Regions from separate parts of the Bradyrhizobium paxllaeri genome, predicted to be linked through region 1. Evidence: riboswitches for the same ligand, from Rfam matches in the RefSeq annotation. Region 1 holds a riboswitch; each other region holds the start of a gene.

Region 1 (10,125 bases):
CGGGAGGATGCGCGCCGGCCTGAAAACGAAGCAGGACAGGTAGTCAAGCTTGGACATGATGCCTACCACATGCGATCCGTCCATGACTGGATAGGCATTGAAATCTTCCTTCTCGAAAAGGTCGCCAAGTTCGCACACCGTCATATCGCGCCAAACCGTCCGAGGCTCTCGCGTCATGTAATGGGCAACCGTCTGCTCGAGAAAATTGTACAAGGCCAGCCCTCGCTGTCGATTAGGCTATTCAAGCACGCGAGGTTGGCTGGTCGCATTGAGCGAGCTCAAGTCGAACGAATTCAGGTTGGCCGATGTGAATAAGCAGGCGCTCCGACCCCGACGCGTTCCGGCAAGTTGACGAAGATCAATCGATGCCAGTCGGGAGACTAAACCTGGCTGTTCATTCTGGACGGGTAAAGCAAGATCATATGTATGTCGCGCATTATCGCTCGATTTTATAAGAATGTTCTCGGCGAGAACGGCCAAGTAGTGTGACATCTGTGAGGGCATAGTCGACTTGGATGTCTTAGACAATGCGCAGGCTGTAGATCTCGCCAAACGAAAGTTTTGCGAGATGCACGGCGTTCGCGATTACACGTTGCATGCCAACCGACTCGAGATAACGCCCTCCGACTTCATGTCGTAAACTGGAGTACGAGGTATGCGGCAAGCTTGGGTCGAGTGCGTGATTCTCGCGCTGTGTCGGGTGTGGCCACTCCGGTAGCATAGTGCAGCAAGTTCTGTTCGCAGAGCAATATCGTGTCGGAGAAGCTAAAGGCGCTCTGACGCCCTCGGTGATAAGCCTTCGTATGGGCCGGGATGAATCTGCCCAAGTCTCTATGATCAATCGATCACGACTTTTTCGGCTCGACCACGTCCCGTCCTGTGGTCTACACCGGTTTCATAGCTGACGCGGTCGCCTTGCTTGAGCGTTACACCGGGCGATAAGCTGCTCACGTGGAAGAAGAGGTCTTCACCACCGCTGTCAGGCCCTATAAAGCCGTAACCCTTATCCTCCTTAAACAGCCTCACCTTGCCTTTGGGCATGTTCTTCTCTCCGAATCACTTCAATCAAATTGCGTATCAGATCATTAAACTCGACGCGCCTGCTCGCCTCAAGCGATTTGTGATTTCCGGAACTGTGATTAGCGTTAGTGCGCTAGCTCCGCGCCTTCCGTCTGGAGATCAGTCGAGCAGGATAGGAAGGCGCAGAACGAACAGCGGCCTTGTGCTGTTCACGCCTTCAGAAGGCAGGAAGAGCTTTGGAAGCGCATCGCGGCAAGGACGCTCCGCTACGGAGCTATATTTTGCCGACTTTGCGATTAGCGATAAACTCTGGTTCATCGGGTTAGCGACCTTACGCCCAAGTTTTCTCCGATGCCGTATTCGCCCTGGCTATTGGATTTGCCCGGTTGGGTGGGTGATAGCGACGGAGGTGGCGTGGAGCGCCGTGGGTAGCAGCAGTGCAGCCAGTAATCCCTCGCGACGCCTTCGACAAGGGCACCTACTGATGAGCCCAGCGATCTTCCAGCGCGAAAAGGTCGCCTTGTCTCAGGCGAACGAAGACGATTGGTTCGCCCGCGAGACGAGGAAGCGAAGGCGCCGTCCGGCCTGACCTCACATGACCGGTCAAGACGATACGAATGGTCCGGATGCGCGTCGACCATTCGCAAAGCGTCCGACGCTTCGCCGGTTCCGGTTCCCAAAGTGTACGCATCCGACGGGGGCCGTCTTGCGTGACGGGTGGCAATTCGCGAAGCGTGTGGCCTTAAGTCTAGCTTTAAGGTCATCAGGCGATGCGGGTCGAGGTTTTGGGTGGGCTGGAGCGGCGGCGGCGCTGGTCGCAGGACGACAAGGCACGGATTGTCGAGGAGACATTGGCGCCGGGCGCGAAGGTGACTGAGGTTGCGCGTCGCAACGGAGTAGCGGCCAGCTTGGTGTTTACCTGGCGTCGACAAGCACGGACATCGGAACAAGTTGTACCATCTTTTACGCCGGTGCAGATCGCTGCCGTAGCGGCATCGGCTGAGGAAACTCCGAGGCTTTTGCCTACGGTTGATGGCCGAGTTCGCTCCGTGGCAGCCGCGCGTACTGGATTGATAGAGATCGATCTCGGCAACCGACGGTGCATCCGGGTGGATGCGCACGTCGATTCGGAGGCGTTGGCGCGGGTCCTCGATGTGCTTGGACGCCGATGATTGCGATACCGGGGAATGTGCGAGTGTGGCTCGCGACAGGCTACACGGATATGCGCAGAGGCTTTCCGTCGCTGGCACTCCAAGTGCAGGAGGTGCTGCACAAAGACCCGCTCAGCGGTCATCTGTTCGTCTTCCGCGGTCGCCGCAGCGATCTTGTGAAGGCGATCTGGCACGATGGCCAGGGAGCCTGCTTGTTCACAAAAAGACTCGAGAGAGGAAAGTTCATCTGGCCATCGGTTGCCGGAGAATCGGTAACGATCTCGCCGGCGCAGTTGAGCTATCTGCTGTCCGGGATCGATTGGCGTAACCCTCAAGAAACCCATCGGCCGACGCGGGTCGGATAGCCGCTTTTACGGTTTGAATCTGCTGCTTGATCTGATTCAATGGCTTCATGATATCGAAGCCGGACGATCTTCCATCGGACCTCGTCAGTGCCCTGGCGGCGCTGCAGGCCGAGCGTGAGGCACGGCTGCGAGCTGAGGCGGTGGCTGCCAACTGGCAGGCGCAAGCCGCGAATGCGCAGGCGCAACTGTCGGATACCGAGGCGCTGATCGCGCATCTCGAGCTGCGGATCGAGAAGCTGAAACGCGAACTGTACGGGCAACGCTCCGAACGCACGGCACGGCTGCTCGAGCAGCTGGAGCTGGAGCTGGAAGAGCTCGTCACCACGGCGAGCGAGGATGAGCTTGCCGCGCAGGCCGCCGCGGCGAAGACGCAGAACGTCCGCCCCTTCATGCGCAAGCGGCCGGTGCGCAAGCCATGGCCGGATGACATCGAACGCGAGCGCGTCGTCATTGAAGCTCCAACGACCTGTGCCTGCTGCGGTGGATCGCGGCTGGCGAAGATCGGTGAGGATGTGACCGGGACGCTGGAGGAGATCCCGCGGCGCTTCAAGCTGATCGAGACGGTACGGGAGAAATTTACCTGCCGCGATTGCGAGAAGATCAGCCAGCCGCCGGCGCCGTTTCATGCCACGCCGCGTGGCTTCATCGGCCCACAATTGCTGGCGACGATGCTGTTCGACAAGTTCGGCATGCATATCCCGCTCAACCGCCAGAGTGCGCGCTTCAAGGCCGAAGGGATCGACCTGCCGTTGTCGACGCTGGCCGATCAGGTCGGCCACGGGACCTTCGCCGTCATGCCGCTCTTCCACTTGATCGAACGCCATGTGCTCGCGGCCGAGCGCCTGCATGGCGATGACACCACCATCCGTATCCTGGCGAAGGGCAAGTGCACGACCGGGCGGATCTGGACTTATGTGCGGGATGACCGGCCCTTCGCCGGGCCTGCGCCGCCGGCGGCGGTCTATTACGCCTCGAGCGACCGACGAGGCGAGCACCCCCAGAAGCATCTGGCCGCCTTCACGGGTATCCTGCAGTGCGACTGTTACAGCGGCTTCGAGCCGCTGTTCGACCCGCAGCGGAAAGTGCTGCCGATGACGCCGGCGTTTTGCTTTGCCCATGCGCGGCGGGGCTTCTTCGAGCTGGCTGACATCGAGAAAAATGCTCGGGAAGGTAAGAAGGGCAAGCCGGTCTCTCCGATCGCGCTGGAGGCGGTCAAGCGCCTCGATGCGTTGTTCGAGATCGAGCGCGCCATCAACGGCCGTGGCGCCGACGAGCGGCGCGCCGTGCGCCAGGAAAACAGCAAGCCGCTTCTCGATGACATGCGCGCCTGGTTGCTGCGTGAGCGCGAAACCCTCTCGCGCTCCTCCGATGTCCTGAAGCCGATCAACTACATGCTCAGGCGCTGGGACGACTTCGCCAGCTTCCTCGACGATGGCAGGATCTGCTTGACCAACAATTGTGCTGAGCGCGCATTGAGAGGCATCGCATTGGGAAGGCGCAACTGGACCTTCGCCGGCAGCCAGCGTGGCGCCAACCGTGCCGCCATCATGCTGACGATGATCACGACCTGTCGCCTCAACGACGTCGATCCCAAGGCTTGGCTCGCCGACGTCCTCGCCCGTATCGCCGATCTTCCCGCTTCGCGTCTGCACGAACTGCTGCCCTGGGAATGGAAACTCCTGCGCCAAGCCGCCGGTCAGCAGGCCGCCTGACCTTCACGCAACGCCATCATAGAGCCCGCCGCGCCCGCGCGCATGCGTCAATCAGGCGGTCTTCGTCGTATGCGTACCCCAAAGTCGGCAAATACTCGACTCAATAACTCAACCCTCTAGGTGTTTAGTCCCAAGCTTTGATGGTGCATTCTTATCGCACGATTCGAAGGATGCGCTATGGGACAAGTTTTACACGGCTGCGCCACCACGACGGAGGCAGTCCGTCGAGCAATACAGAATAGTCAAGAGAGCCTGAGAGCACTCGCCAAGCGCTACGGGATCAACCAGAAGACTGTTGCGAAGTGGAAGCAGCGCGAGACCGTCGCCGATCGTTCGACAGGCCCCAAGGAAGCCAAGTCGACTGTCCTTTCCATCGAGGAGGAGGCGATCATCGTCGCTTTCCGGCGACATACGCTGCTGCCACTCGACGATTGCCTCTATGCGCTGCAGCCAACCATCCCGCATCTGACGCGATCATCCCTGCATCGTTGCCTCCAGCGCCACGGCATCAGCCGGTTGCCGGAGGTCGAAGGTGGCAAGCCTTCGAAGAAAAAGTTCAAGGCTTATCCGATCGGCTATTTCCACATCGACATTGCCGAGCTCCAGACCGCTGAAGGCAAGCTCTACCTCTACGTCGCCATCGATCGCACCAGCAAGTTCGCCTTCGTGCAACTGGTCAAGAAGACGGGAAGGACCTCCGCCGCGGCGTTCCTCGAAGCCCTGATCGCGGCAGTCCCCTACAAGATCCACACGGTTCTCACCGACAATGGGATCCAGTTCACCTTCCCGCCGCGCTATGCGGACGGCCCGACGGCGAGATACGTGACGCATATGTTCGATATGCGCTGCCAAGAGAACGGGATCGAACATCGGCTGACCAAGATCAAACATCCCTGGACCAATGGCCAGGTCGAGCGCATGAACCGCACGATCAAGGAAGCGACCGTCCAACGCTACTATTACGATCGGCACGATCAGCTCGAAGCTCACCTTGCCGACTTCATAAACGCCTACAACTACGCTCGGCGGCTGAAAACCCTGAAGGGCCTCACACCTTACGAATACATCTGCAAATGCTGGACTTCCCAGCCAGAACGATTCAAACTCAATCCGCTCCAGCAAATGCCGGGACTAAACACCTAGCAGTACCGAGATGGATCGAGAGTATTTCGTTCCCCTCGATCGTTTGAGCCTTGCTTCCGACGAACTTCAGGATCGTTTTCTCGCCACCACGCTACATCGCTCCCACAAGCGATAAATCACGCAACAGGACTCCTCCTTTCCAAAGCGGACGCATTTGATTTAGAAAACGCATCGGCGCCCCCTGTGAAAAAAGACGTCGGAGATCGGCGACTGCCTCGGGATCAGGACGCCGCCCGCAATTCACGGGCAGCCGCGACCATATTGGTGAGCGCGGGACGCACCTCCTCCCATCGGCGCGTTTTCAAGCCGCAATCGGGATTGATCCAGAGCTGCGCATCGGAAAGCCGCTGCCGCGCCAGCGCAATGAGGTTTTTCATCTCGGCTGCATCCGGCACGCGCGGCGAATGGATGTCGTAAACGCCCGGTCCGATCTCGTTTGGATATTTGTAGCTCTTGAAGGCATCAAGCAGCTGCATTTTTGACCGTGACGTCTCGATCGAGATGACATCGGCATCCATTGCCGCGATCGCATCGATGATGTCGTTGAACTCGGAATAACACATATGGGTGTGGATCTGGGTCTCGTCGGCCACCCCAGACGAGCAGATGCGGAAGCTGTCTACTGCCCAGCCGAGGTAGGTCTTCCATTGTGACTTGCGCAGCGGCAATCCTTCTCGGAGCGCAGCCTCGTCAATCTGGATCATCATCGCGCCGGACCTCTCCAGATCGATCACCTCGTCACGTATCGCGAGCGCGATCTGATGACATGCTTCGCTCCGTGGAATATCATCACGGACGAATGACCAGTTCAGGATCGTCACCGGCCCTGTCAGCATCGCCTTCAGTGGCTTCTTGGTCAGCGATTGCGCGAAGCGCCACCACTCCATCGCCATCGGCGTCGGCCGGGAGACGTCGCCAAACAGGATGGGCGGCCGGACATATCGCGAGCCGTAGGACTGAACCCAACCATGCTTGGTGAATGCGAAGCCGGACAGCCGCTCACCGAAATACTGCACCATGTCATTGCGCTCGAACTCTCCATGCACGAGAACGTCGAGACCAATGTCTTCCTGCCAGCGCACCGCACGCGCCGTCTCCTCCTTGAGAAACTGCTCGTATTGTGCGTCGCTCATCGTTCCCCGCAAATGGGCTGCGCGGGCGTTGCGGACCTCCAGCGTCTGCGGGAACGATCCGATCGTCGTCGTTGGAAATGTCGGCAATCCGAACCGCGCCCGCTGAACCTCGGCGCGCCGGGCGAAAGGACTGTGACGACGCTGCATGCTGCCATCGATTGCAGCCATTCGCTTGGCGACGTTCGCATTGTGAACGTTGGGTGACGTTTCGCGCCCGACGGCCGCGGCCTCCGAGGCCTCAAGTACATCCGCCGCTTCCTCCCATCCTTTAGCCAGCACGCGTCCCAGCGTTGCGAGTTCTCCGATCTTCTGGACGGAGAAAGCAAGCCAGCTTTTCACATCGAGATCGAGATCGGTCTCTAGTTCGAGGTCGATCGGGACATGAAGCAGCGAGCATGAGGGTGCAATCTGCACGCGGTCCTTGCCGAGCTTTGCGATGGCAGGTTCGAGCCGGTCGAGCACTGCTGGAAGATTCGAACGCCAGACATTGCGGCCATCGACGACTCCGAGGGAAATGACAAGATCCCTTCGAGCGTCGGCGACAATCACGTCCAACTGCTCAGGGGCGCGGACCAGGTCGATGTGAAGGCCCGCGACCGGCAACGTCAAAGCGGCTTCCAGGTTATCGCCGATCGTTCCAAAATAGGTAGCGAGCATGATCTTCACGTCGGGAACCTTTTTGGCCAGATGGGTGTAGGTCCGGCGCAGCGCGTCGCGTGTGGCAGCATCGAGGTCCAGGACCAAACATGGCTCGTCCAGTTGCACCCACTCGGCGCCCCTTAAGGTGAGTTCGCGGAGAACATCTACATAGACCGGCAGCAGCCTATCGAGAAGCAACAGCGTATCGAATGCAGGATCGGCGCTCTTGCCGAGCTTGAGAAAGGTGACCGGACCAACCAGCACCGGGCGCGTCTGATAACCCAGGTTTTTCGCTTCTTCGTACTCCTCGATCGGCTTGCGAGAGGAAAGCGTGAAGGTCTGATCCTTGTGATATTCCGGCACTATGTAGTGATAATTGGTGTCGAACCATTTGGTCATCTCCTGCGCTGCCGCGCCGTGCTCGGCGTGACCGCAATTCGCATCATGCTCATCGCGCTGCGCGCCCCGTGCCATCGCAAAGTAGGTTTTGAGCGAAACAGGGCCTGCACTCCAACCGTAAATTTCCGGAATGGCACCGACCATCACGCTGGTATCGAGCACATGGTCATAAAGCGAGAAGTCGTTTGAAGGAATAACGGTTACGCCGAGCGATTTCTGCCGCGCCCAGTTGGCGGCGCGAAGCGCAGCCGCGGCCTCAAGAAGCTGCGTTTCGTCAGATTTTCCGGCCCAATAGCTCTCGAGCGCGAGTTTGAGTTCGCGGCGCGGACCCATGCGCGGCGTACCGAGGGTAGCGACAGGAATCGAGAGAAGAGACATAGCTTCAACCCCATGTTGGGAGCAAAGGCCATGGCGGACGCGTGCAGAAAAGCCACCGAAAGCGGCAACTGCTTGGCGCACCACCGGGACACCCCGCCCGTGGACGAATATGTTGTCGGGCCAGGTCTCCTGGCTCGCGGGTCATCGCCGGTATCCGACCTTCCCGAAGCCGCGTGGCTTCAGTGGCATCTATTGGACAGCGGCTCGCCGCTTACAGTTGCGGGGGCAGCGCCGGCATCGCACCGGCTTCCCTCTTAGCTCCGGATCCATCCGGAGAACCTCGACATCTCCGATTACCTGCAAGAGGACTGTTCCGTCAACCTCTCGATAATTCTTTGTGCGGTTTTCGGAGCGACTGTCTGGAGAACGGAGGCATCTAGCCTCGTCCTCGTGTGGCCCGATCGTGGCATAGAGTTGGGCGCACGTCTGGATTCGATCGACAATCTTGTGGGTGCGGCGGTCGCGCGATCGAAGCTTACACATCTTCCTGCGCCTTATTCGCCACCCGCAGCGCAGACACGAGCCAGATCACCATTGATTAGTTATCTCGAATTCTGCCGCCGCAAAGAAACGGCGTCTTGCCGAAGGCGGTCACGTTGGCGAGCAGCGGCACGCCCGGCATCCGCTCGGCAAAGGCACGAACATTTCCGCGGTAGTGAGCGCCGCGGGAAAAATCGGTAGGCGCCCGCCTCCAACTCTGCACGCGCCTATATGCTATATCGCGAGGCACACCCATATCTTGCCGAAACTTACTGTCGCATCGCCGTACCCATGCGCTGACGTAGCCATTGACCGAAGGTTGCCCACCTGCGCGCATCTCTATCGCCTGCATCGGCTCCGCGACCACCTTGGCCAAAAACGACCGTTCAGACACGACTGTCGCATCACCTTCCTGGGCCTTGCTTGAAAGTTACGGGCACCCCCGATCTCGTGGCCTTCGAGCGGCATGTCATCCATTCTGTCGTCTGCGGACTTGAACCGTCCACCGTCGCACTCCGAAACGACCAGTTTGGCCGCGCCATATCCACGTGATGCTTCGCCATTTGCAGGCCATAGAGCAGACATCGGCAGCACTTGCGGCTTGCCTGTCGGCTTCGGACCAGCTCGGTCCGGCGGACGCCCCATCGATGCGCTACGTTGACATTCCCATAGGCCTGTAGCTGCTTACGATTCTGAACTCGCAGTGCACGTCACGTACAGGCTTGTAATAGATCACCGAAACCCGTGATGAGTGTCGCCGAAACGACATCCCGCCTGAACAAAGAAGGGAACGGTGACCTCCCTAGGTATCCGGGCTTATCGCGGTAGACCGACCGATACGTCGAGCTGAACGCTGCGTCCAGTTAATCATCTTTGCACAAAAGATGCGAGACATGCACAAAAATTACCGCCAAACCGCGCAAGAACTCAAGTATTCGATCACTTCGCGCGACTAGAGACGAATAAAAAAGCATCTCGTAACACTGATGCTCTCACAAGCTTGGAGTTCTCGGTGAGTGATCGATCTACTCATCTCGATGCTCCTTCAGCCGCCCCTTGGGGCGTTCCTCCCTGACTTGGCCGCGCGTAACATTCGCGCGGCCTTTTTTCTGCATCCGGCAAGAGATTGATTTGCAGGATCTCAATGGCTTTGACCGCAAAAACGCATGGTGCGAGTAGGCTCTCGCGCAGATACAGGTCATTAGCCTCGGCGAACAGTTGTTCGTAAATGCCGGCATACGGTCACCCATCCTAATTTCGAGAAGAGGACGCCCCCGCAAGACCGGCGATTGACGTCCTCGTAATGTAATAAGCCGCCTCCGCGTCTTCAGGCGCGAGCGGCTCTGAAGAAAACGTGCTGTCGGGTCTCTTCAGGCGGACTCCAGAGCGTCGCTCATGTATGTCGACCACGAAATCGGCCACGTGCAATCGATGGTGAGCCGCCAGATCGGCCGGAACAGTTCCACGGCCAGTTAGTTTCGCCGCGCTTTGTCATCTGAGACCGTCGGTCTCATACGTCTGTCATACCGTTCCGCTAGGTCCAGCAGCCTTTTTCTAGTGAAAGGGTCTGCCTTGTCCGCTAGATCGCGAATGATCTGGGCCCGGTCCTTTAAAAACTGCTCATCCACGAAAACACCTATTCAGTGCAAGTCTACGTATATCTTAGCACACTCAGTCGTTTGGCCGGCTTTCATTCCCTGCACCC
Region 2 (10,125 bases), 2.7 Mb from region 1:
AACACACTCTACTATCTGAACTCCAAGCGACACTGGAAGGACGTCGAAAGTTACGCCTACAATCCCGCCACCGGCCTGATCAATCGAAGCAGTTACATCGAGATTTTTCACGATCAGCAGCAGGTCGGCAATCGCATGGATGCGAAATTCCGCGGACATGTCCTTGGCATGGTCAATGAGTTCCTTGCAGGCTTTGACGTCAACAGCATCAATTTTACCCATACCAACAATTCGCCTTATGGCGGCGCGTCATCCGTCAACCCGCACAACTTCGTTCCAGGCGTATTCAACAGCCCGAACCCCACGGTTCCCGGCTTTGGCAGCGTGACCAACCAGTATGCGCTGTTTGCCGAGAACAGGCTGTCGGTCACCGAACAACTATCCCTGATTGCCGGCATCCGCCAGGATGAGCCGACAGTCACGCGCATCGACTATGTCGTACCTGCCAACAGCTTCGAAAAGTCGTTCTCCTCGACGACCTGGCGCGCGGGTGCGGTCTATACGCCCGTCAAGGATCTCGCTTTTTATGGCCAATATTCCACCGCGGTCGATCCGGTCGGAGGGATCATCTCGCTGTCCGCCGCAAACAGGAATTTCAACCTGGCCACCGGCAAGCAGATCGAGGTCGGCGTCAAGCAATCGTTCTGGGGCGGCCGGGGCGAATGGACTCTGGCCGGCTATGAGATCGTGAAGAACAATTTGCTCGCGCGCGATCCCAACAACCCAACGGTGACCGTCCAGGTCGGCCAGCAATCGTCGCGCGGTGTCGAAGCATCGGTCGGCTTCGCGCTCGACCATGGCTGGCGAATCGATGCCAACACGGCCTTCCTGCGCGCGAGGTATGACGACTTCGTGCAGTCGGTCGGCGGCCTAGCCGTGAACTATGCCGGCAACGTGCCGGTCAATGTGCCGCAGAACGTTTCCAATATCTGGGCGACCTGGGCCTTTGCACCGAACTGGTCGGCCTATGCCGGCGTGCAGATCGTCGGCAAGACCTTTGCAGACAATGCGAACACGATGACGCGCCCGGCCTACAACATCGTCAACGCCGGTGTGCAGTGGAAGCCGGATCTCAACACCACCGTGTCGTTCCGCGTCTACAACCTTTTCGATGAGGTCTACACGACGTCGGGCGGCACCACGCAATGGCTGCTCGGAATGCCCCGCACGGCCCAGCTCGCCGTCAACGTGAAGTTCTGAGCGTGTCACGCACCCTGAAACGCACACTCCGGCGGTGGCTCTATATCGGCCACCGCTGGGTCGGCATCGTCACCTGCCTGTTCTTCGCCATGTGGTTCATTTCCGGCGTGGTGATGATGTATGTCGCGTTTCCCGGCCTTTCCGACAAGGAAAGGCTGGCAGCGCTTCCTGATATCCAATGGAAGAAGGTGGCGCTGTCGCCGGACGAGGCCATGAAGAAGGCTGGCGCCACCCGCTATCCGCGCGATCTCCGGCTTTCGATGCTGGCCGACGAGCCCGTATATCGAATGACTGCCTGGGACGGCACACGGCAAGTGATCTCTGCAGTCGATGGCCGCGCCATCACCAGCGTCTCCGAGGGACAGGCGCTGGCGGTCGCGCAATATCACCCCGCGAGCAAAACACCGCTGCTGGAAGAGATCGTCGATCGCGACCAATGGAGCGTGACGGCCCGTTACGATCCGCTGCGACCGCTTTATCTGATTGCGCTCGGCGACGATGCCGGCACCAAGCTCTATGTCTCCTCGCGGTCCGGCGAGATCGCGCTCGACACCAGCCGCACCGAACGCGTCTGGAACTGGCTCGGTTCGATCCCGCACTGGATCTATCCGACCGTGCTGCGCAAGGACGGGTCGCTGTGGCGGCTGGTGGTGCTGTGGATCTCCGGCATCTGCCTGATCGTCGGCGTCACCGGCATCTGGATCGGCATCCTGCGCGTGCGCTTGAAGCAACGGTATTCGAGCGACAGGATCACGCCATATCGCGGCTGGATGGCATGGCACCACATCACCGGCCTGATTGCCGGCATCTTCATGCTGACCTGGATGTTCTCCGGCTGGCTTTCGCTTAATCCCGGCGAATATTTTGCCGGGCGCAACACGGCGCGCGAGATGCTGCAACGCTATGCCGGCCATGATGCACCGACCATTGCGGCGAAGCTGCCAACGCCGCGGCTCCACACGGTTGAAGCGCGCTTCGTCTGGCTCGATGGCAGTCCAATGATGATCGTCGCATCGCGTGATGGCACGCAGACGCCACTGGACGTGACGTCGGGCGAACTTGCAAGACTTCCGCAGGATCGCCTCTGGGCTGCCGCAGAAAAACTGCTGCCGCACGCCCGCATCTCGGAGCGATTGATCCTGAAGGAATACGACGCTTATTGGTATTCACATCATAACCACCGCGAATTGCCGGTGTTGCGTGCGGTGTTTGATGATGACGCAAGGACATGGTTTCACATCAGCCCGGTCACCGGCGATATTATCGGCCGCGTGGACAGCAACCGGCGCACATATCGCTGGCTGTTCAACGCACTGCACAGCTTCGATTTTCAACTGTTGCTGACGTTTCACCCGGCTTGGGACATTGTAGTGTGGCTGCTGTCGATCCTCGGCACTATCGTCTCGGTGAGCGGCGTCGTTATCGGTTGGCGCTATCTGCGCGCTTGAAGTTACCCCGCTCCGCTGGGCGAAACTCCGGAGTTACCGTTTGCATCAAAGCGACAATGCAGTTTGCTGGCGAGATGATATCGACGCTTTGGCGTTCGAGCCGGACAACCATCGCGGCTTCTGCATGGTGCATCGGCTCGCCTTTCGAACGCTGCTGCAGTTTTTTCCGGAGCCTGACGATTGTCTGGCCTTCTTTCGCGACCAGGAACGTGCCTTCCGTGCCGCGGCGAGAGCCAAAATTGCGCGAAGTGCAATTGCGCACGAGGCCAATTTTCACCTGACCAGCCGCGACATCATCGAACAAATGGGCAATTAGGGGTCGCGGAAGACATTCGCTTCAGCTAGAAACGCCTATTACCTGGGAGAACCGACATGCAACAGACTCGTACCGCCGCCAGCTTGCCGATCCCCAGTCATGACCTGAGCGTGGTCTACCAGGCTGCTCTTGCCATGGCTCTCGGTCTCTTCATCGTCGGCTTCGTCGGTTTTTCCCATATCGATGCCGTCCACAACGCCGCGCATGACGTCCGTCATTCGAATGCGTTTCCCTGCCACTGATCTGCGATGTCGGTTTTTCGTTCGATTGTCTTTTCCGCGGTCTTGAGCGGACTGATCGGCGGTGCCGCGGTCACGGTCCTGCAATACTTCAGCACCGTCCCGCTGATCCTCAAAGCCGAAACCTACGAACACCAGGCGCCGGAAGCCGGTGCCAAGCCGACGGACGAATCGGCCAAGGGGCACGCGCCCCACGACCACGCTTCTCACGAACATGAGCCGACCGCCTGGAAACCAGCGGAAGGATTGCAGCGCAACAGCCTGACCGCTGCCGCCAATATTCTCACGGCAATTGGATTTTCGCTTCTACTGGCGGGCTTCTATGCTTTGCGCGGCGGCGTAGACCGGCACGAAGCATTGCTGTGGGGCCTGAGCGGCTTTGTGGTCTTCACCGCCGCGCCGGGGCTTGGATTGCCGCCCGAACTCCCGGGCGCACCGGTCGCCGCGCTCGGCGCACGTCAGCTTTGGTGGACCATGACCGCGCTGGCAACCGCAGCCGGCATGGGTCTCATTTTCCTGCATCGCGCCGCCTGGGCCACCGTACTGGGATTTGGCCTGGTCGTCCTGCCGCACCTCGTCGGCGCGCCACAGCACCCCGGCGCGCATAGCGACGTTCCCGATGAACTCTCGCACCAGTTCGTGGTTGCCGTGACCATGACGAGCCTGCTGTTCTGGGCGTTGCTTGGTTGCCTCACCGGTGTTTTTTTTCAGAGGTTCTCCGCACGATCATCCGGAGCCTTGTCGTAAGCGACGCCAATACTTGCGTCGGATATCGCCCTGTGCTTCGTTCCATCTGTCATCGGTGCCTTCGCGTAGAAGGTGAAACGGGAATGCGGTGCGGGGAAACGCCCCCAATGCCGCAGCTGCCCCCGCAACTGTAAGCGGCCATTCTCGGTCCAACATGCCACTGAACCTGCATTGGTTCGGGAAGGCGGACCGGGAGACGACCGCGAGCCAGGAGACCGGCCGATGACCAAGCTCAACTCGTTCGACGGTGGGTCGAAGGAAAGGTGGTCATGTGGTTTTCTAGGTTTGCCGCGGGCTTCGCGGCGTTATTTGGCCTGTTTGGCCTTCCCGTAGAGGCGATCGCCCAGTCGGGTCCGCAGAAACTTCCAGAGGTCGTTGTCGAACCCAAGCCGTCGGCCAGGCCGACCAGGCCCGCTCGCCGAACGGACAATGCCGCGCGCACGAGACAGGCGGTGCCGGCAAGGCCCGATTCCGCGCCCCCGCAGCCGTCCGAATTGGTGATCACGCCAGACCGAACGCCGGAGCCGCTCAGCCGCACAGGAAGCGCCGTTAGCGTCGTCAACAAGGAGACGATCGCAACTGCCAATCCGGGGTCCCTGGTCGACGCCTTGCGAACTGTTCCGGGCCTCGACATCACCGAAAGCGGCGGCCCCGGCGCGACGACGAACATCCGGATGCGCGGCGCCAACACCGGTCAGACTCTGGTGATGATAGATGGCATTCGGGTCAACGATCCAACCGCGGCCAGCGGCGATTTCGACTTCGCGATGCTGACGCCGAGCTCGATCGAGCGAATCGAGGTGTTGAAGGGGCCGCAAAGCGCGCTCTACGGCTCGGACGCGATCGGCGGTGTCGTCAACATCATCACCAGGAAAGGCGGCGGCCCCGCCCAATTCAACGTCCGCACCGAGGGCGGAAGCTATGGCACCGCCGCCAGCAGCGGATCGGTGACCGGCTCCGCCGGTCCGTGGTCATACGCTGTTGCCGGAGGCGGACAACACAGCAACGGCTTCTCGCGTTTTGGTTATCGCATCCCCTCACTCGAAGCCAAGTATGGCCCGCTCGAGCGCGACGGATTCGATCGCGTCGGCGGTTCAGCGCGCATCGGCTATGATGCCGGAGAAGGTGTGCGGCTGGAATCCGGAATTCTCTCCTCGTTCACGCGATCGGCCTATGACGCGGCGACCGGCGCATTTCCGGATACGCCTTCGAGTGCCACTCGTCTGCTCCAGCAGGTCTGGGGACGCGCCTCGTTCGATACGCTCGACGGAATCCTGACCCATAGCTTCAACGTGTTCGAGACCCACATCGACCGCTCCTTCAACGAGGTGAGCTACAAGATCAACAAACTGCCGCAGAACACGACATCGACCATTTCCGATTACATCGGCAACAGCGTGGGCGCCGAATACCAGGGCAATTTGAAAATGGGGCCGCTGGGATCGCTTATTTTTGGCCCCAGAACACAACACGAAACCGCAAACACCTATGCTACCAAGCTGCTTCCGATTCCAGGGCCGCAGACGCCGCAGCTCAAGGAAACGCAAGATACCCATTCGGTGTTTGCGCTGTGGCAATTGCCGATCGGCGAGCGGCTGAACATCAGCCTTGGCGGACGGGTCGACGACGTCATCGACGTCGCCCGTTTCGAGACCTGGCGCGCGACCGCGGCCTACACGATTGCCGAAACCGGCACCAAGCTTCGTGCCAGCGCCGGCACCGGCGCCAAAGCCCCCACCCTGTATCAGCTCTACGCGCCAATTTACGGCAACAGTTCACTCAGCCCCGAGCAGAGCTTCGGATATGACGCCGGAATAGACCAAACCCTGTTCAACGGCAGACTGACACTGTCGGTCACAGCGTTCGCCAACAAATTTTCCAACCTGATCGAATTTTCGATCGATGCCGCCAATCCCCTTGGGCACTATGTCAACGTCACCCGCGCCGAGACCTCCGGCATCGAATTCGGGTCGGATCTCGTTATCCTGCCCGGATATCTGAAGCTGAAGACCGCCTACACCCATCTGCGTGCCGTCGATCTCAGGACCAATCTCACATTGCAACGCCGTCCATCCGACGTGGCCCGGTTTGCACTGGCCATTACGCCCACGGACAAATGGCTCATTGAGCCGCGCGTGCTCACGGTCTCCAAACGCTACAGCGGCGCCAACGAAACCAACCTGCTCGATCCCTATACCCGGGTCGATCTCTATACCGAATACAGGATCGATCCCGTCTGGAAGGTTTTCGCGCGGGGCGAAAATATCCTGAACGAGCATTACCAGGAGGTGTTCAACTTCGGCACCACGGGGCCTGCGGTCTATGCCGGAGTTAACGCGACATGGTGAGCCAATCCGCAACGAAGCCGTCATACGCCGCCACGGTCGGTCTTGTCGTACTGGTCGTGCTGCTGGCGCTGGTCTCGCTTGGAACGGGGCCTGTCAGGCTTTCGCCGTCCACCGTCATCGATGCCTTGTTCGGCGGAGGCACTGGCGCGCAGGAGACAATCATTCGGGAAATTCGCCTGCCGCGCGCCATCCTCGCATCGGCGATCGGCGCCGTGCTCGGATTGTCCGGTGCGGCGCTGCAAGGCCTGCTGCGTAATCCATTGGCGTCGCCGTCGCTGTTCGGTGCGCCACAATCGGCGGCTTTCGGAGCGGTTCTGATGATCGCGCTGGGATGGGCGGACGTGCGTTCCTATGCGCTGCCGGTGGCCGGCATTACCATGGCGTTTGTGTCGGTGTTCGTCCTGCTCAGCATCGCCGGCCGTAACGCCGGATTGCTGCTGCTGATTTTGGCGGGGTTAGCGATCTCCAGCCTCGCGGGAGCGGCAACCTCTTTAGTCATGAACCTGTCACCCAACCCGTTCGCCAGCCTGGAAATTGCGTTCTGGCTGCTTGGCTCCCTGGAGGATCGCAGTTTTCGCCACGTTATGCTGGCTTTGCCGTTCATTGCGGCTGGCGCCATCCTGCTGTGGAGTCAACGCAGCGCCTTTCGCGCGCTCAGCCTTGGAGAGGAGACCGCGCAGAGCCTTGGCATCGATGTGACACGGGTGCGGCTCCTGGTCATCACCGGCGTCGCGCTGGGCGTCGGCGGCGCGGTCGCCGTCTCCGGTACCATCGGCTTCATCGGCCTTGTCGCACCACACTTGATGCGGCCGGTGGTCGGCTATGACCCGGCGCGATTGCTGCTGCCGAGCGCACTGACCGGCGCCGCACTCCTGACCGCGGCCGACATTGCCGTGCGGATCATTCCCTCGAACACCGATATCAAGGTTGGCGTTCTCACCTCTATCATCGGCGTGCCGTTCTTTCTCTATCTGATCGTGCGTGAGCGTCGGGCGTTAGCCGGAGGGGTTGCATGAACCGCGCACCTCTCAGGGTTGACAGCCTTGGCGTGACCCTGTCCGGCCGCGCCGTGCTGAAGGACGTCTCGCTGTCATTTTCAAGCCGGCACCTCGTGGCGCTGGTTGGTCCGAACGGGGCCGGCAAGACCACGCTGTTGCGGGCGCTCGCTGGATTGGTGCAGTCGACGGGCATCGTCGAGGTCGGCGGCGACCTGTTGTCGTCGCTGCCGTTGCGCGAGCGCGCCAGGCGTTTTGGTTATCTTCCGCAGGGGCATGTCGTGCACTGGCCCCTGCAGGTAAGAGATATCGTCGCGCTCGGGCGTTACCCACGTGGTGCCACCGATCCGGCACGCCTTTCACCTGATGATGAAATTGCCATAACGCGCGCGATGCAGGCGACCGACATCATGACGCTCGCAGCGCGTCGCGTCACCGAGCTCTCGGGAGGCGAACGTGGCCGCGTCGCGCTTGCCAGGGTGCTGGCGGGCGAGACGCCCATCCTGCTCGCAGATGAGCCGACGGCTTCCCTCGATCCGCGTTTCCAGATCGACGTGATGAAGAACCTTCGCAGCACGGCCGACCGCGGCGTTCTGGTGATCGTGGTCACCCACGACCTCGCGCTCGCTGCCCGGTTCGCCGACACCATTCTTGTGCTGTCGAACGGCCGCCTCGTCGCGCAAGGCACGCCGGAGCAGGCGTTATCCGAAGCCGTCATGGCCGATGTGTTCAAGGTGACGGCCTATCGCGCCAACTACCAACGCGAACAGGTGATCGTGCCATGGGCTGGTGTATGAGCGATGGATTGGCTACTCGCCCCCGGCGAAGGCAGCGGACAGGCGATCGAGACCAGCCTCATCGGGTGGGAGGCCAAATCGAAGCAGGTCCTCATGTCGTTCAAAGCAGCGGCACCAGATATGTTGCCGGGCCAACCTAGCATGCCTTTTCAGAGCATCCCGATGACGCGCAAGACGGAACAGCGACGTACTGCCCGCGACTTCGAATCCGGCCTTCACCAGGACATCATCGAGTCTGTCCGCCTGGCGCTTCAACCTGTCGCGCGTGCCCTCGGCCCATTGCCGATCGGCAAGCGCAAGCGCTCCGATATGCAATGCCGGACCGGAGCAAGACCACGGGCCCAGCGCGGCGACGATGCGTTGCACGATGTCGGGCGCACCAATGGCGAAGCCGAGCCGCAATCCGGCAAGGCCGTAGAACTTGCCGAACGAGCGCAGGATCACAATCGGCGGTCCTTTGCAAACTGCGACGGCGCTGACGCTAGGTTCAACGTCGGCGAACGCCTCGTCCAGAACGAGCCAGCCGCCACGATCGCCCAACCGGGCAGCGAGCCGGACAATCGCGTCGGGGCTGACGACACGTCCATCGGGATTGTTCGGATTCACGATCACGGCGTGGCGCACGCCTTCGGGCAGCTTGCCGGGATCATCCCATGCGACGACCTCGTGCCCCGCGGACTGCCACGTCAACGCATGCTCGCCATAGGTCGGTCCCATGATCGCGACCGGTCCAGGGGCAGCCAGCCTTGGCATCCATTGGATCAGCGCCTGCGTTCCCGGGGCGATTGCGATCTCGACACCGCCGGGCACCCGATAGGCTGCGCGCGCGGCCGCGATGAGGTGGTCCTGGTCGGCCCGCGAGGGCAAGCGCTGCCAAACAGCGGATGGCAGCTCGGGCGGTATCGGCCATGGCCAAGGGTTGATCCCCGTCGACAGATCGAGCCATTGCTGCGGCGTGCCGCCATGGCGCGCCATCGCCTCCGTGAGATCGCCTCCATGTACTATCGACAACAAATGCCAATGCCTCGATCAACGCGCGCAACGATTTGCAACATGCTCCTCGCGGTGACGATGTTTATGGCAATCGGCCCACAAAATAAAGCTTCCGCCGCCGAACTTCCGCGCATCGCGTCGATCAATCTCTGTACCGATCAATTGCTGGTGGCGCTTGCCGATCCTGCGCAAATTCTCGGTCTCAGCCCCTATGCGCGTGATCCCGTTCGCTCCTGGGATGCCGCCAAGGCCGCGCAATTTCCTCCATTGTCTGGAGGTGCCGAGGATGTGCTGATCTTGAATCCGGATGTCGTGGTGTCCGGCCGCTTCACCAAGCGCGCCACGCGCGAATTATTGAAGGAGAAGGGCATTCGCGTCGTCGAATTCGATGTTGCCCGGTCCCTTGACGATGTGAAGAAGCATATCCGACAGATGGGAGAGCTGGTGCAACATCCGGATCGGGCGGCGCGCGAGATCAGCAAGCTTGATGCGGCGGTCGCCCATGTCCGGGAGGTCGCATCGCGCAAATCCTACCGGGTGCTGGCGGTATCGAGACGCGGTTGGGTCGCCGGCAGCGATAGCTTGACAACATCGCTGCTCAGGACCGTCGGCCTGAATAACGCCGCGGGCGAGCTCGGCAACAAAACGGGAGGCCTCGCCTCGCTGGAGGCTATCGTCAGTCTGAAGCCGGACTTTCTTCTGGTTTCCAGCAACAGCGATTTTGCCCGGGACGAAGGCGGGGCGTTCCTGCTCCATCCCGCGCTCGAGCGTTTCTATCCCGCGACGAAACGTATCGTGATCCCGGAAAAGCTGACCGTTTGCGGCGGGCTTACATTGATCGATGCGCTGGAGCGCCTCGCCTCCGAACTCGAACGCGTGACGCGCTGATGTTGATCTGGGGTGACACGCTCTTCGTCGTCATCGCAGCCCTGGCGTTCGACGCCATCATCGGCGATCCCGATTGGCTGTGGCGGCGGTTGCCGCATCCGGTAACCTGGTTCGGGTCCCTGATCGCCCTGCTGGACCGCCTGTTCAATCGCGA
Region 3 (10,125 bases), 2.7 Mb from region 1:
CGATGCGCCATGCCGACGGCGTCGGCACCGCACGAACATCGACAGCAAAGAAATTTCGACCGGTCGGCAACACATCGGGCCGCCCACGCGTCGGAGCGCCGGAAGGACCGGGCCGAATGAAACGGCCATCGAGCCCCGCAAGGAGTGCCGCCATCTCGGCATCCCCGCAGCGGTCGATGGCCGGGCACAAGACAGTATCGATCCAGTTCAACACTGCACCCGTGGTCGTCCATGCCGGATCGATATCGCGCTTGCCGGCAACCAGGGCCAACGCCAGCGCTTCGATGCGCTCCACCGTGTCGCCGACCGTGCGCCATAAACCATTTCCAAGCCCGGCGAGTACATTCGGACGCGCGCCGGCATAATCATCAGCCAGATTTCGCATCAGCGGATCGAAATCGCCGAGGCCGAGATCGGTCGCCAGCGCGCGGTGCAGCGAGGCATCCTGCATTTTCAAATCCGAGCGCGGCAGCCGGGCAATCGAAACCAGCAGGTCGTTACGTTGCGATCTTGAGGGCGCGCGACCGAACACATGCAGGCCATCGCGGATCTGCATCTCCTTGAGGTCGCACAAATGCGCATCGAGCGCACGCAGCGCCTCCGCCGTCGGGGTGTCCCTGTTGACATTGACGTCGGCATCCAGCCGTTGGGCCCGTGCCAGCGACAGGATGTCCTCGGCAATGGCATTGGCACGCTTGGGATCGAGATCGGCGGCAAGCGTGAATTCATCGACCAGCGTCTCCAGCCGCGCCAGATCATCGTGCAGCTCGGCGCGCGTCATCGGCGGCGTCAGGTGATCGACGATCACGGCGCCGGCACGGCGCTTGGCCTGGATACCTTCGCCGGGGTCGTTGACGATGAACGGATAGAGATGTGGCAACCGACCCAGCACGGCTTCCGGCAGGCAATCCTGCGACAGGCCGGTGCTCTTGCCCGGAAGCCATTCGAGATTGCCATGCTTGCCGAGATGAACGACCGCGTGCGCGTCGAATGCCTGCCTGATCCATAAATAGAACGCGAGATAGTGATGCGGCGGCGCCAGATCCGGATCGTGATAGCTGCTTTTCGGATCGATATTGTAACCGCGCGCGGGCTGAACACCGACTATGATATTGCCGAACCGATGCAGGCCAAGGCGAAACGCGCCATCGACGACATGCGGATCCCGTTCGGCGCGGCCCCATCGCCCCTCAACCGCGCGCCTGACAGTGTCCGGCAACGCCGCCGAGGCCGCGTAGTAGTCCGCCAGCGACCATGTCACGCCGAGTGCGCGCGTGGCGCGCTCCTCCAGCGCATTGGTAGGCCCCTGCTGCAGCAGTTGCATCATGGTTTCAGCGTCGACAGGCGCTTCCGCGGTATCGTACCCTGCCCTTTCCAAAGCCCTGAGAACGTCGATCAGGCTTTGCGGCGTATCCAGGCCGACGCCGTTGGCCAGCCGGCCATCGCGGTTCGGATAGTTGGCCAGAATCAGCGCTACCCGGCGTTCGGCTGCCACTTCACGGCGCAGCCGCACCCAGGCCAGCGCCAGATCGGCGGTCGCATCCATCCGATCCGGGACCGGACGAAACGCTGTCGGCGCAAATTCGCCTATGCTGTCACTGCGTTCCTTGAAAGCGATGACGTTCGCGAAGATGCGGCCATCGACTTCGGGCAACACGACATGCATGGCGAGATCTCGTGGCGCCAGGCCCCGCGTCGAAGCCTCCCAGGCGGCCCGGGATATGCCGGCCTGCGCCACCTGCAGGACCGGGCAACCTGACGCCGCCAGCACGCCGGCATCGTCGTTCGCGGTCGCCGTCGCAAACGCCGTTGCATTGATGATGATGTCGGGCGGATAGGCGGCCATCGCAGTCTGCAAAAATGCTGCCGACCGTCCGTCTTTCAGGCTGGTGACGAACAGGCAGACCGTATTGAGCCCGCGCGCATTGAGCGCCTCGCGCAGCATGTCGATGCCGGCGGTGTCGCCACCGGCCACCAGCGCGCGATAGAACACGACGATTGCATTGGGGCGATCGGAACGCGGCGGCTCACCGCCCCAAAATCCCGCTGGAGGCATCGGCCGCGCCTGCGGCGGCGCCTCACCTCTGCCGATCAGGTGCGCCGCGAAGCGAAGCGCGAGTTGGGCATTTTCGACGCCGCCTTCAGTGCAATAACGCCATAACGCGTAGGTGCTATCGCGATCCAGCGTCCCGCGCGCGGCCAGCGACGCATTCCAATCCAGCTCGCCGGGAATACAGGCGAACAGCGAACCTCGACGCAAGGCGTCGCTCCGCAGGCTTTCGACGCCGTGCGGCCAGTAGCTTTCGCCCCCCAGCATGCGCAGCACGACGATTTTTGCCTCGCTCAGCGTACGCTCGACAAAGGCATCCACAGACGCGGGATGACCCAGCGCCAACAGGTTGGTCAGCCGCACCGTCGGAAAGCCGTCCGGCATCGCTGCATGGGCGATGCCAAATGCGGCGAGATCGCTGTCCGCCGCAGACAGCACGACGATGTCGGCGGTAGCTTGTCCGAGATCGCGCGCGACATCGCCATCGTCGATGCCGCCTGAGGTGTCGAGCTTGAGGTGCATCTGGCTCTCGCGAACTACTCCACCAACGCCCGCCGTACGGCGGTCCCGTCAAATCCCTTGAGCCCGATCACGACGAGCCGCTCGGCTTGCTTCGCGTCCGGCCGGCCGAACACCAGATCGACGCGGCTCCCGACCGCCTGCACCACCACGGGCGCGACCTTGTCCGAGACCCGCGCATGGCCCTTGACGCGCAACACACCCTCGAGACCGAGCGCGTCGCTGATCCGAGCCCGCATCTCGTCGACGCTGAGCGCGATCGACGGCTTGACGACGATGCTGTCGAAATCGTCGTGATCGTGTTCTTCTTCCTCGCCGTGATGACCGGCGCGGGCCGCCATGTCTTCCTCGGCGCCGGCGTTCATTCCGATCAACACCGCGGGCGCCAATGTGCCCGTCGAACGCACGATATTGACTCCCGGGCGGAGCGCAGCCTTCAACCGTGTTTCAATATCGGCAAGCGCCACGGATGACACCAGGTCGCTCTTCGAGAGCACGACAAGGTCGGCACAGGCCAGTTGATCTTCAAACACCTCCTCGATCGGGTCGTCATGATCGATCGAGTCGTCCGCGGCACGCTGGTCTGCGACCGCGTCCTCATCGAGCGTAACCCAACCTTCCGAAAGCGCCAGCGCATCGACGACGGTAACGACACCGTCAACCGTGGCGCGCGTTTTCACCGCCGGCCATGCGAATGCCTTCAGCAGGGGTTGCGGCAACGCCAGGCCTGAAGTCTCGATGACAATGGCATCGAGCGGCTTGTCGCGCCCCAACAGCAGTTCCATTGTCGGAATGAAGTCATCCGCCACCGTGCAGCAGATGCAGCCATTGGTAAGTTCGATGACGTCACCCGGCGCGCAGGCGTTCGCTGCGCATTCTTCCACGAGGCCGCCGTCGAAACCAGCGTCACCGAATTCATTGACGACGACGGCGATGCGGCGTCCATCCGCCTGGGTCAGCAGCGAGCGCAGCAAGGTGGTCTTACCAGCGCCAAGAAACCCAGTCAGCACGGTAACCGGAACACGCAACATATTTTCACTCTCCTTGAGATTAGCGCTTGAGCCAGAGCGGAAGTCCGGCTGCCATGAACACAACTTGCGGAACGGCTGCGGCGACGGCCTGGTTCAGTCGCCCCTGCGCATCGCGAAACGCCCGGCCGAGCGGCGTTTCCGGCACCAGCCCAAGACCGACTTCGTTCGAGACAAAAATGACGGGATGCTTTGCGACGTCGAGAAATTGCGTCAAACGGCGGGCTTCGACCTCTAGATCGCGCCCGGCGAACATCAGGTTTGACAGCCACAGAGTGAGACAGTCTACCAGCACGACGCGATTGCGCGTCGCCTCGCGCATCAACGCGTCGACCAGCGCCAGCGGCTCTTCAATGGTGATCCAGCCCTCGCCGCGGCGGGCGCGATGCAACGCAATCCGGCTCTTCATCTCCTCGTCGCCGGCGGTAGCCGTCGCGACATAGACCTTCGCCAGCGTGCTGGCGCTTACGAGCGATTCGGCAAACGCGGATTTGCCGGAGCGGGCGCCACCCAGCACCAAGGTAGTAGCCAGACCCGTCATTTCGGTGCGCGTCCGTCGTCCGGTGACCAACGGATGGGAGGCACCCGTGCCACCATGCCCTTTCGCAGCACCTCGGCGCGTTCCCGCCAGGGGACCAGACCGAAATCGGCTTTTTGGTAGGATTGCACGAAAGATACCAGCGCCGCCGTGCCGCTTTCGGTCTGCAGATCGCCAAACAGGAATGTGTATCCGTCGGGACTCGTGACCGCTACCGTCGCCGGGCGCTTGCAAACGCTGAGGCATTGCACCGCGCGGACGGCAACGTTGGCGTCGTCCTTCCCGATCGCGGCTTGCACCGCGGCGTACATCTCCGGGCCGACCACAGCACCGCCATCCGCAGTCTTGCAGGTGATGCAAACACTCACGACGACGGGCCCGTCAGGCAGGTTGGCCTGCGGCTGTTCGATCAAGGCTTGACCAGCGGGTTGAGTAGCGCTGTCGCGATCCATCATCTGCTCGTATCATGGCCTTGCGGCCGCGAGCTTTGTTGGGTCGCGCGCGACGGCAAACGGCGCCATCGGGCTCGCTCCCGTCCGGTGCACCCCGCCCAGACGCCTCCAAAGCACAGTTCGTGATGGCAGGTCTCCTGGCTCGCGAGTCACTGCCCGTAGCCGCCTTCCCGGGATTTCCCAGTGGCACCGGCGCGGGCTCGTCGCTTACAGTTGCGGGGGCAGCGCCGGCGTTGAGGTTTCTCGCACCGGCTTCCCTTTTCACCTTCCTGGCGGAAGGACCATCGCCGATGACGCTAACCGCCGAAGATGCTCCGGTCAACGGCGGTTGACCCGTCCGCAGAGTTGCGTCAGGTACCGCATTGACAAGAAAGAACCTGATGTCCAACGCCGCCGCCGAAACTTTCCAAAGTATAATCAAATACTTGCGGATGTGCCTTGCGCACGGATCGACCGCAGGGCGAAGCCGCCGCGATCGCAGGCATATTCGTCCGTCGCAAGCGGCGCTCGGTGATCGGCGCGTAGAATGATAGCTGCCCCTCCTCCGCGCGGTCTCATGATAGCTGCTCCTCGATCCGGCAGCGGCAAGACTACTTTGACGATCGGACTTCTCCGGGCTTTCCGAAGACGTGGAGTTCGCGTGGCCGGCGCAAAATGCGGACCGGACTATATCGACGCGGCCTTTCATGGTGCAGCTTGCGGCCAGCCTGGCGTCAGTCTCGATAGCTGGGCGATGAAACCTGGCCTTATCGCACAGCTTGCAACCGAAGCTGCGAAGGACAGCGATCTGCTGATCTGTGAAGCGTCCATGGGCTTGTTCGATGGCGTTCCCGTTCAACCCGGTCGAAGCGGCTCATCCGCGGATGTGGCTGCTGCGCTCGACCTTCCCGTGGTGCTCGTGCTCGATGTCAGCGCGCAATCGCAATCTGCGGGCGCAATCGCAAAGGGGTTTATGACCTTTGATGAACGGGTGAAGATCGCGGGCATCGTTCTGAACCGCGTTGCCAGTGAAAGGCATCTTCGCCTGGTAAGTGATGGAATTTCCAGACTTGCGATTCCCATCCTGGGCAGCCTGCCAAAATCCGACGGCATGGCGTTGCCGGAGCGCCATTTGGGATTGGTACAGGCCGGCGAAACTCCGGAGCTGGAAAGCAAACTGGACGCGATGGCGGAGTTCGTGGCCCAACACGTGCAGATGGACGAGCTCTTCGGATGCGCGGAAGAATTTCTTCCCTCGCAGACCGGCACATACGCGGCAGCGCTGCAGCCGCCGGGACAGCGCATCGCGATCGCTCACGACGAGGCGTTTTCTTTTACATATCGTCACATCCTGGATGGATGGCGTAACAGCGGCGCGGAAATACAAACATTCTCGCCGCTCGCTGATGAGCTTCCGCCAGCTGACTGCGATATTTGCTGGCTGCCGGGGGGATATCCGGAGCTTCACGCCGCGCAAATTGCATCGGCGAGCCGTTTTCTTGAGGGGCTGCGACACTTCGCGGCCACCAAGCCCGTTCACGGCGAATGCGGCGGCTACATGATCCTGGGCGAAACCCTGACCGACGCGGCGGGAACAACCTATCCAATGGCGGGACTTCTCGGCGTTCAAACGAGCTTGTCCAAACCGAAAATGCATCTCGGCTACAGGGAAGCGCGCCTTGCAGCCTCCGGGTGTCTCGGGCCCGCGGGAACGAAGCTGAAGGGACATGAATTCCATTATGCTGAGGTCACTGCTCATGGCGCGGACGAGCCGTTCGCCTTTGTCGCCGACGCTTACGGCAGCGATTTCGCGCCCACGGGAAGCCGCCGTGGCCAGGTGACCGGCAGCTTCTTTCACATCATCGCGGAATCCTGATGCCCCACCCTGACCAGCAAAGCACAGCAAGCCGCGAGCCACTCGCCGGTGCAAACCTTTCGACGTCGATTCCGCCGGTTTTCGATGAACTATTTCAGGCGCAATTTGCGCAGCTTGTCGCGTGGCGCCGTGACGTGAGACGCTTCCGCGCTGACACGGTCAAGGCAGAGACGATCGATGCCTTGCTGGACCTCATGCAACTTGCTCCCTCTGTCGGCAACAGCCAACCCTGGAGATGGGTGAACGTCGAAAGCAAAGACGCAAGAGACAAAATCCGGGAGGACTTCGCGCGTTGCAACGCGGAGGCGCTTGCCTCTTATGAAGCGGACCATGCAATCGCTTACGCACGGCTTAAACTGGAAGGGCTGCAGGTCGCGCCCGTGCAGTTTGCCGTGTTTTGCGATCAGAGCACGGATCAAGGGGCTAATCTCGGGCGCCGCACCATGCCGCTGACGCTCGAATATTCGGTCGCTGCAATGCTCGCGACGTTCTGGCTTGCGGCCCGGTCTGTTGGGCTTGGAGTCGGCTGGGTTTCAATCCTTGACCCGGCGCATGTTGCAAAAGCCTTGCAAGTTCCCGAGGACTGGAAATTCATGGCCTATCTGTGTGTCGGGTGGCCGGAAGAAGAACACATCGATCCAGAACTCGTCAGGCATGGCTGGCAGGATCGCACAGCCGCGGGACGGACTGTCATTACGCGATGAAGGGGTAAATGCCTGCCGCAGTCTGCTCCAACTGCGGCAAAATGCGTCGGCAATCGCGAATCTTGACGTTGCATGATATGCTCGATTCCACGACGGCGAGATTGCTGAACGCCGCCGGAGGCCGGACTCAGCCGTTTCGCGGATGGCGAGGGCTAGCATGCACTTCAAGTTGGCGATCCTGACGGTGCTGGCTCAACGCCCCGACGGGCGTGCGACACTTGAGGAAGTCACGCGCGAGGTTGCAGTCCTTGTCGCGAACGAAGATCAGGCCCAGGCGACGGAAGAGTTCTCACCACTTGGCGATATCGACATCGTTCAGTCCGGTCTGGTGATCCTGGAAAGTCACGAACTACAGATCACTGATGCCGGCCGCTCGCTATTGAGCACGCTGGAAGCCGGTAACGCGCCTTGCATTCCCGATCGCGCCGCGGATGCGCCTGCTTTCCTGACGCGGAGTGCTCGCTTCGGGTTGCAACCGCCCACGCGAGACGCTCCACGCCGCCTCCTCAAGGCAATCGCCGCAAGGCTCGAGCGGCTGAGCGGCATCTGGCGCGGTCATCTGGTGCGGGATGCACCGAATACAACGGCTCCGCGCAGAACTGCGGGAATTGGCGTCGGAGCCTTTGCGCTCCTGACCCTGCTCGTCATTGTAATCTGCGCCGGCGCGGTGGTGGCATTCACTCAAATCAAATCCCTGAAAACTGAAATTGCCTCGCTCCAAAAGGAACTGCTTTCCTCAAGGGAACGGCTGGCGAGATTTGATCTGGCAGAGAAAACCAGGGAGGCGGAGATCAAGGCTGCCGCCGAAAAGAGCAAGGCCCTGGCGCAAAATCTGTCCCAGCAGCCGTCGCTCGCGTTTTCGCGCGAAGAAGTTCAGTTGATCCGTGAATACATCAAGCCGGCGCCGTTTACGGGCCCGGCGGCAGCAGCCGTTAACGTCGGCGATCCCGTTACGGGAGGGACAATCCCGCTGCCGTCATCGCTAACGGAGAAGGTGCCCAAATTGGTCGGCGCACGATTCGCCATCCGAAACGGGGCGATCATCATCGTTAAGCGAGACAGTCAAAAGGCCGACGCGGTGTTGCCGCCCTACTAGATCGTCTAAATTCTTAAAAGTGACCGGCAAGGTCTATGGCTGATTATTCGGCGGCCTTTCAATGAATCGCCGGCTGCCGTTGAGAAGCTCAAGGTTATTGGCAATCACCGGGTTGGTCGGATCGAGCGAATAAGCCTTCTCGAACTTTCGCCGCGCCGCATTCAGATTACCGCGCAGCATGTACGAATATCCCTGATCATTGAGGACTTGAACGGTTTCGCCGCCCAGCCGGATCGCTTGCGCATACGCCTGATCGGCGAGATCAAAGCGACGTATCCGATCATAGCTCGCCGCGAGCCCAATCCAGGCCGTCACGTCCTTCGGCGATTTCTCGACAGCATCCCTGAAATAGCGATTGGCGATTCCGTAGCTGCCGCGGTTGAAATGCTCCAGCCCCAGTCGCACCGGCTCATCCGAAGGATAATATTTGACGTCGGTCGGCTCCTGTACGGGGTCTCCGCCTGGCGGATCCACGGGCGCCACGATCGCGGCCTCCCTGACCGTGTAGTCACACCCGCCAAGGACTATCCCCGACCAGCAGCAGGCCAGCACTAAAATCAGACGCCGCATAAACCTTCGTCCCCCGCGCGGCCCAGCAGACTCACTGCACCGTTCGTAAAAAATCACCGCTAACTTTACTTACCAAAACCAGTTACCTATTCGCCGCGCCACCAACCGGCACTGATACGCCAGCAGTCGATCCAGCCCCCAATCCTTCTATGTTGACGTTCTGGGTTGGGGCAGTCCGCACGCCCATTTGTTTCGTCGCATCGCCAATGTCGGGAAGCTGATCCACCGGCTGTTTCGTGTTGCCATAGCGTGTCACGGCGGCGCCCACGCGCCGGGCGTCGTACGCGATCCTGCGATCGCCGACATTTCGCGGCCACGGATGGATAGTATGGGTGACGGCGTTGACCTGCTTGGCATCGCCGGCTGTCATCGTGACGGTGTCGGAACGCTGGAAGTAGCGGTCCACTTCGTCATGACCGTACAGTCCGTAACATCCCCCGAGCAGGATGGGCGCGAACAGAGCCAGATACCTGATGGTCATCTCTCGCTTCCTCCTCAGTTGAGCGTCTTCACGACCGGCTGGTTTGCAACGGGGGCCGGTACCGGAATCGTCGCGGTGACCTCGGGCGCGATGATGTGACCATAAGGTCCCTTAACCTCGCCACCTGAATTGACGTAGTCGTTGTAGCGCTTGCGCACTTCCATCTGGCCATTGAGGAAGAAGTCGACATCGTTGGCCGGCAGCCGCGAGTCGAGCGGCGACGCCAGTGCCTGGCCGGGGGCCGCCGGCGCGACCAGTCGCGGCGTCACGATAATGACGAGGTCCGTTTCCTGCTGCTGGTAAGACGAGCTGCGGAACAGCGTTCCGAGCACCGGCACCGAGCCAATCCAGGGCAGTTGAGAAACATCCTGCCGGTTGCGGGTCTGCAGCAAGCCGGCGATGGCAAAACTCTGGCCGTCGCGCAACTCGACCGTGGTGCGTGCATCACGCCGCGATAGTGCCGGGATGGTCGTTCCCGCGATCGTCACAGCATTCTGGAAATCAAGTTCGCTGACCGTTGGCTCAACCCGAAGGTTGATCACGCCGCGAGAGAGAACGGTGGGCACGAAGGCCAATTCGACACCGAACTTCTTGAATTCGATAGTAACAGTCGGCAATGCGCCCGCGATCGCCGTGGAGGCGACTGGCACTGGAAATTCACCGCCGGCCAGGAAGCGCGCGGCATCGCCCGATAGCGCCATTAAGTTGGGCTCCGCCAACCGGCGCAAGAGGCCCTTGGTTTCCAGTGCAGACACCAGCAGGTCGACCGAGGCGCCGCTGCTCGTTCTCAGTACGCTGGTGAGTAGGTTACCAAACGGCACAGCTCCACTGG

What was found. Region 1 has a riboswitch for cobalamin ahead of metE (5-methyltetrahydropteroyltriglutamate--homocysteine S-methyltransferase). Riboswitches for the same ligand answer to the same signal wherever they lie in the genome.
Region 2: it holds a riboswitch for cobalamin, as region 1 does, so the genes downstream of both, LMTR21_RS13380 (TonB-dependent receptor plug domain-containing protein) here and metE (5-methyltetrahydropteroyltriglutamate--homocysteine S-methyltransferase) in region 1, are expected to answer to the same signal.
Region 3: it holds a riboswitch for cobalamin, as region 1 does, so the genes downstream of both, LMTR21_RS13325 (DUF1636 domain-containing protein) here and metE (5-methyltetrahydropteroyltriglutamate--homocysteine S-methyltransferase) in region 1, are expected to answer to the same signal.

The regions. Positions count from the first base shown of each region.
Region 1 covers NZ_CP042968.1:5,538,852-5,548,976, forward strand. Annotated here, with positions in the region: gene LMTR21_RS26400 (CBS domain-containing protein) at 1-213, opposite strand, end outside; gene LMTR21_RS26405 (cold-shock protein) at 838-1,041, opposite strand; gene tnpA (IS66-like element accessory protein TnpA) at 1,791-2,192, shown strand; gene tnpB (IS66 family insertion sequence element accessory protein TnpB) at 2,216-2,536, shown strand; gene tnpC (IS66 family transposase) at 2,584-4,248, shown strand; gene LMTR21_RS26430 (IS481 family transposase) at 4,426-5,391, shown strand; gene metE (5-methyltetrahydropteroyltriglutamate--homocysteine S-methyltransferase) at 5,613-7,940, opposite strand; cobalamin riboswitch at 8,043-8,238, opposite strand.
Region 2 covers NZ_CP042968.1:2,848,097-2,858,221, reverse strand. Annotated here, with positions in the region: gene LMTR21_RS13405 (TonB-dependent receptor) at 1-1,200, shown strand, start outside; gene LMTR21_RS13400 (PepSY domain-containing protein) at 1,203-2,648, shown strand; gene LMTR21_RS13395 (hypothetical protein) at 2,689-2,964, shown strand; gene LMTR21_RS13390 (CbtB domain-containing protein) at 3,021-3,206, shown strand; gene LMTR21_RS13385 (CbtA family protein) at 3,213-3,950, shown strand; cobalamin riboswitch at 3,987-4,188, shown strand; gene LMTR21_RS13380 (TonB-dependent receptor plug domain-containing protein) at 4,220-6,298, shown strand; gene LMTR21_RS13375 (FecCD family ABC transporter permease) at 6,292-7,314, shown strand; gene LMTR21_RS13370 (ABC transporter ATP-binding protein) at 7,311-8,090, shown strand; gene cobD (threonine-phosphate decarboxylase CobD) at 8,103-9,065, opposite strand; gene LMTR21_RS13360 (ABC transporter substrate-binding protein) at 9,054-9,971, shown strand; gene cbiB (adenosylcobinamide-phosphate synthase CbiB) at 9,971-10,125, shown strand, end outside.
Region 3 covers NZ_CP042968.1:2,833,922-2,844,046, reverse strand. Annotated here, with positions in the region: gene cobN (cobaltochelatase subunit CobN) at 1-2,572, opposite strand, end outside; gene cobW (cobalamin biosynthesis protein CobW) at 2,587-3,600, opposite strand; gene cobU (bifunctional adenosylcobinamide kinase/adenosylcobinamide-phosphate guanylyltransferase) at 3,620-4,138, opposite strand; gene LMTR21_RS13325 (DUF1636 domain-containing protein) at 4,135-4,587, opposite strand; cobalamin riboswitch at 4,698-4,888, opposite strand; gene LMTR21_RS13320 (cobyrinic acid a,c-diamide synthase CobB) at 5,114-6,442, shown strand; gene bluB (5,6-dimethylbenzimidazole synthase) at 6,442-7,146, shown strand; gene LMTR21_RS13310 (hypothetical protein) at 7,304-8,242, shown strand; gene LMTR21_RS13305 (tetratricopeptide repeat protein) at 8,276-8,812, opposite strand; gene LMTR21_RS13300 (hypothetical protein) at 8,895-9,293, opposite strand; gene LMTR21_RS13295 (type II and III secretion system protein family protein) at 9,308-10,125, opposite strand, start outside.